4 regions of the Cellvibrio sp. ATLC23 genome follow, and region 3 is predicted to be linked to each of the others. Evidence: predicted binding sites of a transcription regulator. Region 3 holds the regulator's gene; each other region holds the start of a gene.
The links. Region 3 encodes PhoB, which activates phosphate uptake and scavenging genes when phosphate is short. Its sites were predicted from a motif close to TGTCATAAANNTGTAACA; they were not measured.
Positions count from the first base shown of each region.

Region 1: the regulator PhoB is predicted to act here: its motif matches at 1,495-1,512, upstream of AC2CG4_RS13375 (alkaline phosphatase PhoX).
Region 2: the regulator PhoB is predicted to act here: its motif matches at 1,348-1,365, upstream of AC2CG4_RS02315 (phosphatase PAP2 family protein).
Region 4: the regulator PhoB is predicted to act here: its motif matches at 1,435-1,452, upstream of AC2CG4_RS12610 (TIGR00153 family protein).

Region 1 is NZ_JBXUOS010000008.1:5,743-7,946, reverse strand. It holds gene AC2CG4_RS13375 (alkaline phosphatase PhoX) at 11-1,408, opposite strand; gene tatC (twin-arginine translocase subunit TatC) at 1,646-2,204, opposite strand, start outside.
Region 2 is NZ_JBXUOS010000001.1:576,137-578,340, forward strand. It holds gene AC2CG4_RS02310 (MJ1255/VC2487 family glycosyltransferase) at 1-695, opposite strand, end outside; gene AC2CG4_RS02315 (phosphatase PAP2 family protein) at 744-1,286, opposite strand; gene AC2CG4_RS02320 (diacylglycerol kinase) at 1,430-1,801, shown strand; gene AC2CG4_RS02325 (UDP-glucose--hexose-1-phosphate uridylyltransferase) at 1,956-2,204, shown strand, end outside.
Region 3 is NZ_JBXUOS010000008.1:191,005-193,208, forward strand. It holds gene ubiA (4-hydroxybenzoate octaprenyltransferase) at 1-547, shown strand, start outside; gene phoB (phosphate regulon transcriptional regulator PhoB) at 661-1,359, shown strand; gene phoR (phosphate regulon sensor histidine kinase PhoR) at 1,507-2,204, shown strand, end outside.
Region 4 is NZ_JBXUOS010000007.1:78,447-80,650, reverse strand. It holds gene AC2CG4_RS12615 (inorganic phosphate transporter) at 1-666, opposite strand, end outside; gene AC2CG4_RS12610 (TIGR00153 family protein) at 692-1,369, opposite strand; gene tfpB (type IV pilus assembly ATPase TfpB) at 1,612-2,204, shown strand, end outside.

The sequences.
Region 1 (2,204 bases), 190 kb from region 3:
TGCAAAAAAATTAAAGAACACCATCATTCCATGGGCCGGTAATGGCAAAAGTAACGCCGGGAGTTTGAATGTTTACAAATAGCCAGCGGTCATAAAAACACGCACCACAGGTTTCTGCACCTATGTAGTTACCGGCACTAATACGCCCTGCTGTACCGGGAAATTGGCTGTGAACAACTGCGGCATCGGCTGGGCTCAAATTCATATTGTTGCGGCCAAACTCAAATACCTCACCGCTTTGGGTTAATCCCATTAAGCGTGAAATTCCTCCGCGATCTTCACACAACAAAATACCGCCGCGTGGACTAACGCTCATGTTGTCAGGGGATACTGGATGAGAGGTGTTGTTGCGGCTTTCAAAAACCAGCGTAAGTTTTTCGCGGCGCGGATCAAAATGAAATACCTGGCCACCGCCAATACCGCCACCACTGGTTGAGGTGAAGTACACTAAGCCCGTGTCGTACCATGCGCCTTCCAAGCGAGCAAAACGCGCTGCACCTTTGTTATAACCTTGAGTGTAGTTGCGTGGATTGATTACTTCTGGTTGATCGATAACAACCCATTCAACGTCCCAACTGGTGCCGTCAGGATAAGAATTTAATAAACCGGCTTGCGGAATATCTTTTACTTTAAGCATTTCCAATACGCCACCGGCTAGCAAGTTGCCGTAGCTGTTTGGACGATAGCGGTAAAAACCGGAAGAGGTGCCAGCATCTTCAGTCATATAAACATAACCGGTTACCGGATCAGTTGCCGTAGCTTCGTGAGCGCGGCGCCCCATGGCTTTAATCGGCAGAGGTTTGGCGTTGCCAAAACCGGGCACTTCAAAAATCCAACCGTGAGTCATGCCGCCGTAAGATGAAGTTGTTTCTTCACAAGTCAGCCAAGTACCCCAAGGCGTAATGCCACCGGCACAGTTAGTTGAGGTGCCGCTGATGCTCATATAAGACGCTAACCAGCGGCCGTTAAACGCATCAAAAATTAAATTGGAGCAACCGCCGCCCGCCGCAGGGTTATAAACAGCGGGGGATTTTACCGCAGTACCGCTGCCGCGAACTTCGTGGTTACGCACCAGCGCGATAGTATTACCTTGCGCTGCTACAACACCCATTCCATCGTGTGAGCTTGGTGTAGCAGTGCCGTCTTTCATGGTCATGCCGGTCCAACCATAAGACCAATATTTAAAACCGGCGGGTAATTGCAACAGCGGTAAACCAGTTACTTCATCGGCTACTGGCATGACTGGGCCGTAGTCGCTACTGAAGTTAGCATTGGCAGTGCTGCTGACAGCAGCCAATGAAATCGCAGCGGCGCCTGCAACGCCACCTTTCATAAAATCGCGACGATTAACAATGGGTTCGACAGATAAATTTTCGGTTGCAACAAGATTTTCTGAACTATAATTCATGACGTAATCTCCGGTGTGAGGTGTTGTTCATTTGGCGATGAGCGCAATGTCTCGCACTGGAGATTACCCCGCCTCTATGAAATTGCTGCGTCACTTTTATGACATCTTCTTTTAAATTTTTAAAATTATTTTTTGCGCAACAAAATAATGACGGATTTTTTTACAGTTTTAGAATCGTAAAAAATAGTTAGCCTACACCTGTCACGGTGAGCAAAAGCGATGGGAGTTGACGAGTAATTATTGTGCGGGGCTCGCTACCGAATTTGCAGTGCGATTTTTTTCGATTAAACGAATCATCCAGATAGAAATTTCATACAAGAGCAGAATCGGTGTACCGAGTGCGAGCTGTGAAATTAAATCGGGCGGAGTAATAAAGGCGGCTGCTGCATAAATTCCCACTATGGCATAACGCCGTCCGTTCGCCAGTGTTGTGGATTTCACCATGCCTGCATAAGCCATTAATAAGAGTACCACCGGCAATTCAAAACTCAGGCCGAAGGCCAGCACCAGTTGCATCACTAAACCTAAGTATTCGCTGACACGCGCTTCCAGTTGCACCGGTAAACTGGAAGTGCCTGCATCGCTTTCAAAGCTGATAAAAAATCCCCAAGCCATAGGGAATACCACGTAGTAAGCGAGTGCAGCGCCGAGTAAAAACAATAAAGGTGTAAGCGAAAATAAAATGGAGGCGGCGCGTTTTTCGTGTTGGTAGAGACCGGGTGTCATAAACCGCCATAACTGAATTAATAAAAAAGGCAGAGTAAAAAACAGCGCGGCAAAAAATGATAATTTTAAA
Region 2 (2,204 bases), on a different contig from region 3:
TGAAAACCTTCACGGGAGAAGGGGCGAACATGGATGTGTCCTTCGTCATAAGCTGCAGGCACTGGTTGATAAATAAAAAAATCATAATCGGGAAATTGGCGCAGCTGCGGCACTATGTCGTCCAGCCCTGCAAATGGCAGATAGACCAAATAATGTTTTGGTGTAGAGACATTGGGGTAGTGAGATGGCTCTACCAGTGGCGGCAATATCGGCTGATTGAAGTGATGCCAGTGCAATCCAATTGCTTGCGTGACAGGCGCAAAGTTATGCATGAACCAGTCGGTGATAAAGTTGCTATCGGCTTTGGGAATATCGTAAAAAAAAGCATTTTGATGTGATATGCCGATTACTTTTTTACCCGCACGTTTTGCTGCCCAAGCGGATACCGGTTCAAAATCATTGATAATAAAATCGTAACCTTCTACGTTAACTTTTTTGGTGTCTTGATAAAGTTGGGCGATGTTAGAGGTCAGTGCGGTTTTTACAAATAAAACCTTACCTTTTTCGGTGGCAAAGGTAAGCCCGCGATAGCATTGGAAATCGCCAAAGGCTTCCATATCAAAAAACTTGTCACGCTCCCGGCCTGAAAAAACCCAATCAACTTGTGCGCCAACATCGGCAAAGGCTTTAGCCATAATGCGCGCGCGTGTCGTGTGGCCATTGCCAGTGCCTTGAACTCCGTACAATATTTTCATGCGGTCTCGCTCTTTGGTTGAATATCGAGTGGGTTAATCATCACTCTGCTAATGCAATGCAATAATTAACGAGTGCAAATAAATGCCCCAGAAGGCGCAGGCGCTACCTAGCAGTGCTCCGGCGACTAAATCTGTCGGGTAATGTACGCCGAGTAATACGCGGCTCATGCCAATCGCGCTGGCCCAAATAAAACAGGGGATTGCAAATATTGGATAAAAATTAAAAATCAAACAGGCAAATAAAAAGGCAGCAGCCGTGTGCCCCGAGGGAAAACTGAATTGATCCGATGGTGTGATCCACGCTTGATAGGTGGTGATTTTTACTGCTGGGCGATCGCGCTTGATCACGTTTTTCAAGAGCAAATATAAGCTGACATCAAAAATATAGGCGATAATGCCGGCCCAGAAAAAATGTGTGCCCGCAACAGGTTCGAGGGCCAATAAACAGAGGGCGACAATTAAATAGAATGGGCCATCGCCGGTCTGCGAAATGAATTTGACGGAGCGACGATACTGAAAGCCTTTAGTCACATGAACCCACAAAAAAGCGAGGGTATCCAAGTGATGGACGCGCTGTAAAAAAGTGTTCATGATTCACCGCCGTGCTAAATAGTTGCAGATGAAATCGCACAGGCAATCTAATTTTTGCTTGCGCCATCTATTAGTAACATTGCTGTGTGACTATTGTGTGAATATGTAATTAATCTGTAGTGACAACCCAGTGGAGACAATGAATGAGTAAGCCAGGCAAAACCGGTATCGCGCGCGTAATAGATGCGTTTGGTTATTCGATGAAAGGGTTTGCTGCCAGCTGGAGGTACGAAGCTGCCTTTCGGCAAGAAGTAGGGTTGGCCGTTATTTTGATCCCTACGGCGTTTTGGCTTGCGCGAAATCACATAGAGTTGATTTTATTGATCAGTAGTGTGTTTTGGGTATTGATGGCCGAGTTGGCCAACTCATCAGTTGAAGCGGTAGTGGATCGCACAGGCTCTGAGCGCCACGAACTATCCGGGCGTGCTAAGGATATAGGCTCAGCACTGGTTTTTATGAGTTTGGTGTTGCTGGCTGTTGTGTGGGGAATTATCGCGTTTAATCGCTTTGGTTGATTTTAGTAGTAGTGATCCCTTTTAAAGCCTCGGCTCAATTGTCGGGGCTTTTTCTTTCGGGTAAAACAGCGCGCTTGATTGCAGAGCATCTCTGTTTAGGGTAAATTACACCAATCGGTTAATTATCATATTTATATGCCCTATAAGAAATGCTATGAACGAAGAATTTTCAGTAAACGAACACCCTCATCGTCGCTATAACCCGCTCTCGGGTGAATGGCTATTGATTTCCCCCCATCGCACCAAGCGCCCCTGGCAGGGGCAGCAAGAACAGAATCAATGGCCGGAAAGTCCGCCCCATAACCCTGCTTGTTATCTTTGTGCGGGAAATGCGCGCGCAGGAGGGGAGGTTAATCCCCTTTATAAGACCACATTTGTATTTACCAACGATTTTGCCGCTTTA
Region 3 (2,204 bases):
GCTGGTGCTATTTACCGACCCTCTCACCATCAAACTGTCGGTTGGCGGCCTGATTCTCGCGTTTTGCTATCCCTTTATGAAACGCCACACCCATTTGCCGCAAGTGGTACTGGGCGCGGCATTCGCCTGGGGCATACCTATGGCTTACGCCGCCGAAGCGGGAGAACTCACGCAAGGTATTTGGCTGATATATCTGGCAGTGGTGCTCTGGACAGTGGTCTACGATACGTTTTATGCGATGGTGGATAGGGATGACGATCTGAAAATCGGCGTCAAATCCACCGCGATATTGTTTGGCGAGCAGGATCGCATTATCACTGGCGCACTCCAAGTCATGACAATTTACGCTTTGATACTGGTCGGCAATCGCTTTGAGTTGGGCAGTTTTTACTATGTAGGGCTGGCAGTTGCGGCCGGCTTATTTGTCTATCAACAATGGCTGATTCGCTTTCGCGCCCGCGCCGCCTGTTTTAAGGCATTCCTCAATAACAACTGGGTCGGTGTCGCGGTATTTGTCGGGATCGTTATGGATTATCAATTTCACTAGCGGCTAATTTTTCACCCTGTCATAAATGTGTAACACTGAGCTTATTTAATACACTGCAACAATAGCTTCACAAACCTGTGAGGCAAACCGTGGTTTTTTCAGGCAGAACATTTATGACTGGTCGCAAAATTCTAATCGTTGACGATGAATCCGCAATCCGCGATATGCTGCGGGTAGCGCTGGAAATGGCTGAATACAACGTGTTGGAAGCGAGCAATGCACAGGACGCGCACGGCATTATTATCGATGAAAAGCCCGACCTGATCCTGCTCGATTGGATGATGCCCGGCACCAGCGGCATCGAATTAGCGCGCCGTTTGAAGCGCGATGAAGTGACCGCCAACACCCCCATCATCATGCTGACCGCCAAAGGCGAAGAAGATAATAAGATTCAGGGGCTGGAAGTGGGCGCCGATGATTACATCACCAAACCTTTTTCACCGCGCGAATTAGTCGCACGCTTGAAAGCAGTATTGCGCCGCGCCGATCCACAAATCAATTCCGCGCCGATTACTGTACAAGGCTTGTGCCTTGATCCCGCCAGCCACCGCGTTACCATTCACGATCAATCGGTTGATATGGGCCCGACTGAATATCGCCTGCTGGAGTTTTTCCTCACCCATCAGGAAAGAGCTTATACTCGCAGCCAATTGCTGGATCACGTTTGGGGCGGCAATGTGTATGTGGAAGAGCGCACAGTGGATGTTCATATCCGCCGCCTGCGCAAAGCCCTCACCGTTGATGGCCACGAAGATTTGATCCAGACGGTACGCGGTACGGGCTATAGGTTTTCTACTCGTATTGAAGCCTGATCCCTGATTTTCGTCGCAAGGTCGGGACTCCACCGCAAGACACGCCGTGAATACATCCATGTAGGCTCATCTTCGACATCCATGTCTCAGACGGTCTTGCGGCGGAGTCCCGACCTTGTGACTGCTATACACCACGAGGTTTAGGTCTTGTTAAAAGGTTTTAGCGCTGAGCTCCAGCGCATTCTCATTATTCTCGCCCTGTGCAGCCTGATTGGTTTTTTCAGCGGCCTGTACGCCGTTTGGATGCTGATTGGCTGCGCCGCTTACATTATCTGGATGCTCTGGCAAATGCGCCGCCTCAATCAGTGGCTGCTGTGTCAGGAAGCGGAAGAAGCACCCGAAGCCACTGGCATCTGGGGTCAGGTGTTTGACAACATCTACCAGTTACAGCGCAGCCAACGAGTTGAAAAAGAAAATCTGCAGGCAGTAATTAAGCGTATTCAGGAAATCAGCTCGGCACTGAAAGACGGTTTGATCATTCTGGATGCCCGCGGACACTTGGATTTTTGGAATCCCGCCGCCCACCGGATGCTGGCGCTTAACACCAAAGACCAAGGCCAATCGGTCATTAACTTTATTCGTCACCCCAAATTTGTCAGCTATTTCGAAGAGGGCAAATACGAGGAGCCGCTGGAGCTACCCTCACCACGCTTTCAATCCAAACACCTGCAATTCCAAATCACCCCGTTTGGCAAAAGCGAGCGCTTGATCGTGGTGCGCGACGTCACCCAGCTACACAATTTGGAAAAAATGCGGCAGGACTTTGTCGCCAACGTCTCCCATGAATTGCGCACCCCGCTGACAGTTATCAACGGTTATGTAGAAACACTGGCGGATAACAACAG
Region 4 (2,204 bases), on a different contig from region 3:
GGTGCATTCAAGGAAGCTAAGTTCAAACTGATGGGATTTAAGAACGTGTTTGAGGCCTTTAAGCAGGGTCACCATCGACAGGAAAAAGCCGACTGCGAACATATAAAAAGGTATGTAGCGTTTGGCATTGGCAAAAGGGTCTTCGGTGTCCAGAATCAGATGCTGCACCGAGCGGAAGATCCAGAAAGAGATAATGCCCGCAACCAGCGGTGAAGTTACCCAGCTGGCTACTATGCCCCACACTTGACCCCACTGCACCGCTTCAGCGGAGATGCCCACGGCCGCAAAACCAATAATGGCGCCGACGATGGAGTGGGTCGTGGATACTGGCCAGCCCAGAATACTGGCGATTAACAGCCAGCTACCAGCGGCGAGCAGCGAAGAAAGCATGCCGAACACGAATAAATCCGGGTGCTCAGACATAACACTCAGCTCGACAATACCACTGCGTACTGTCTCAGTCACCTCACCGCCGGCGAGATAGGCGCCTGCAAATTCAAACACCATCGCCACAATAATGGCTTGTTTCATCGTTAACGCACGCGAGCCCACCGAGGTGCCCATGGCGTTGGCTACGTCGTTTGCACCTATACCCCAGGCCATAAATAGCCCGAACACACAGGCAAGAATAAGCAGCACGTGGCCGTATTCAGCAAATAAAGTCATGGTGAAATACCTAAATTAATAGCGATTAATGCGCGAGCAGCAGCTGTAAACGGCCGCCTACGTCATGGGCACGGTTAGCAATATCACCCACCCAGTCGATGATGTTGTACAAGAACATTACATCGACCGGTGGCAATTGTGCTTCCAGTGCGAAGAGTGAAGTGCGAACGCCGATCTCCAGTTGATCTGCTTTCTCCTCCAGAATGTCCAATTCCTTGATCATGTTTTCAACGACAGTCAGCTCGCGTCCACTAAAGCCGGTTTCGAGCAGTTCATCGAGTTCGTTGATAGCGGTGAGAGCTTGTTCGGCTGCGGCTACGCTAGCGTGCACAAACTCATTCATTTGGTCTTTCATGCTGGCCGGAATAGTCATCCGGCGGCCCATAATAATACCGGCGATATCTTTGGCGCGGTTGGGGATGCGGTCTTGCATGGTCAGCAGTTCCAGTAAGTCAGTACGCGGTACCGGCAGGAACAAGCTTTTTGGGAGGTGAAGGCGCAGGTGCTTTTTGATCTCATCGGCTTCGTTTTCGAATTTCACCACGCTTTGTTGAATTTCGCTGGCACGCGTCCAGTCTTCGCTGGTAACGGCGTCAAAAAAACTGATCAATTCCGATGCGGCTTTGACAGCCAAGGCCATATGCTCTTGCATAGGTTTGATGGGCGAACGACCAAACAGGTTTGACAGGTTTGCAAAAGGCATGAAATCCCCCTCCGGTTAAAAGTGCGTGCAGTATAGAAAGATCGTCTCTCAGGGTCACGCGGCTTTATTACATTTTTATGATGTTTTTGTGACTCTTTTTGGGGCATGACTCGCGAGTGATCAATCGGAGGTGGTCGATAGCACCCAAAATGGCGATATCAACTTGAGCGCCATTGAGCAGACTCTTGGCCTTAGAGTCGCTACAATCCATTGATCTCCAATCAATAAACAGGAACGATAAGATGGCGCAGGTGTTGGATCGGGTGTTGGATTTACGCGGCTTGATTCAGGATCTGGTCGCCGATGGACGCATGAAACAGGTCGATGCCAATATCTTGCTCGGTGCCTCGCGCACTCGCGAGCAGGCGATCATGCACCCGCTCGCCTATATCGCCACCCAAAATCTGGAAGATGTACGGCGCCCCGGCAAAAATCTTGATGGGGATACCTTGACTGAATGGCTGGCGAGCAAGGCGCACTTGCCACTGTTTCATATCGATGCGATGAAAATCGACGTGGCCAAATGTACCGAGGTGATGAGCTATGCCTTTGCCAAGCGCCACGGCATTCTCTGTGTCAAAGTCGAGGCAGATCATGTGGTTATCGCTTGTACCCAACCATTTATGGCGGGTTGGGAGCCGCAGGTAGAGCATGTCGCGCGGCGTGCAGTTAAACGTGTGGTGGCTAACCCTGCCGATATCGAACGCTTTATGGTGGAGTTTTACACTCTCGCCCGCTCGGTATCCGGTGCCAGCGGTGCAACCGCTGCCTCGGCGATCACCAATTTTGAACAGCTGGTGGAGTTGGGTAGTGCCAGCGACCCGGACGCCAACGA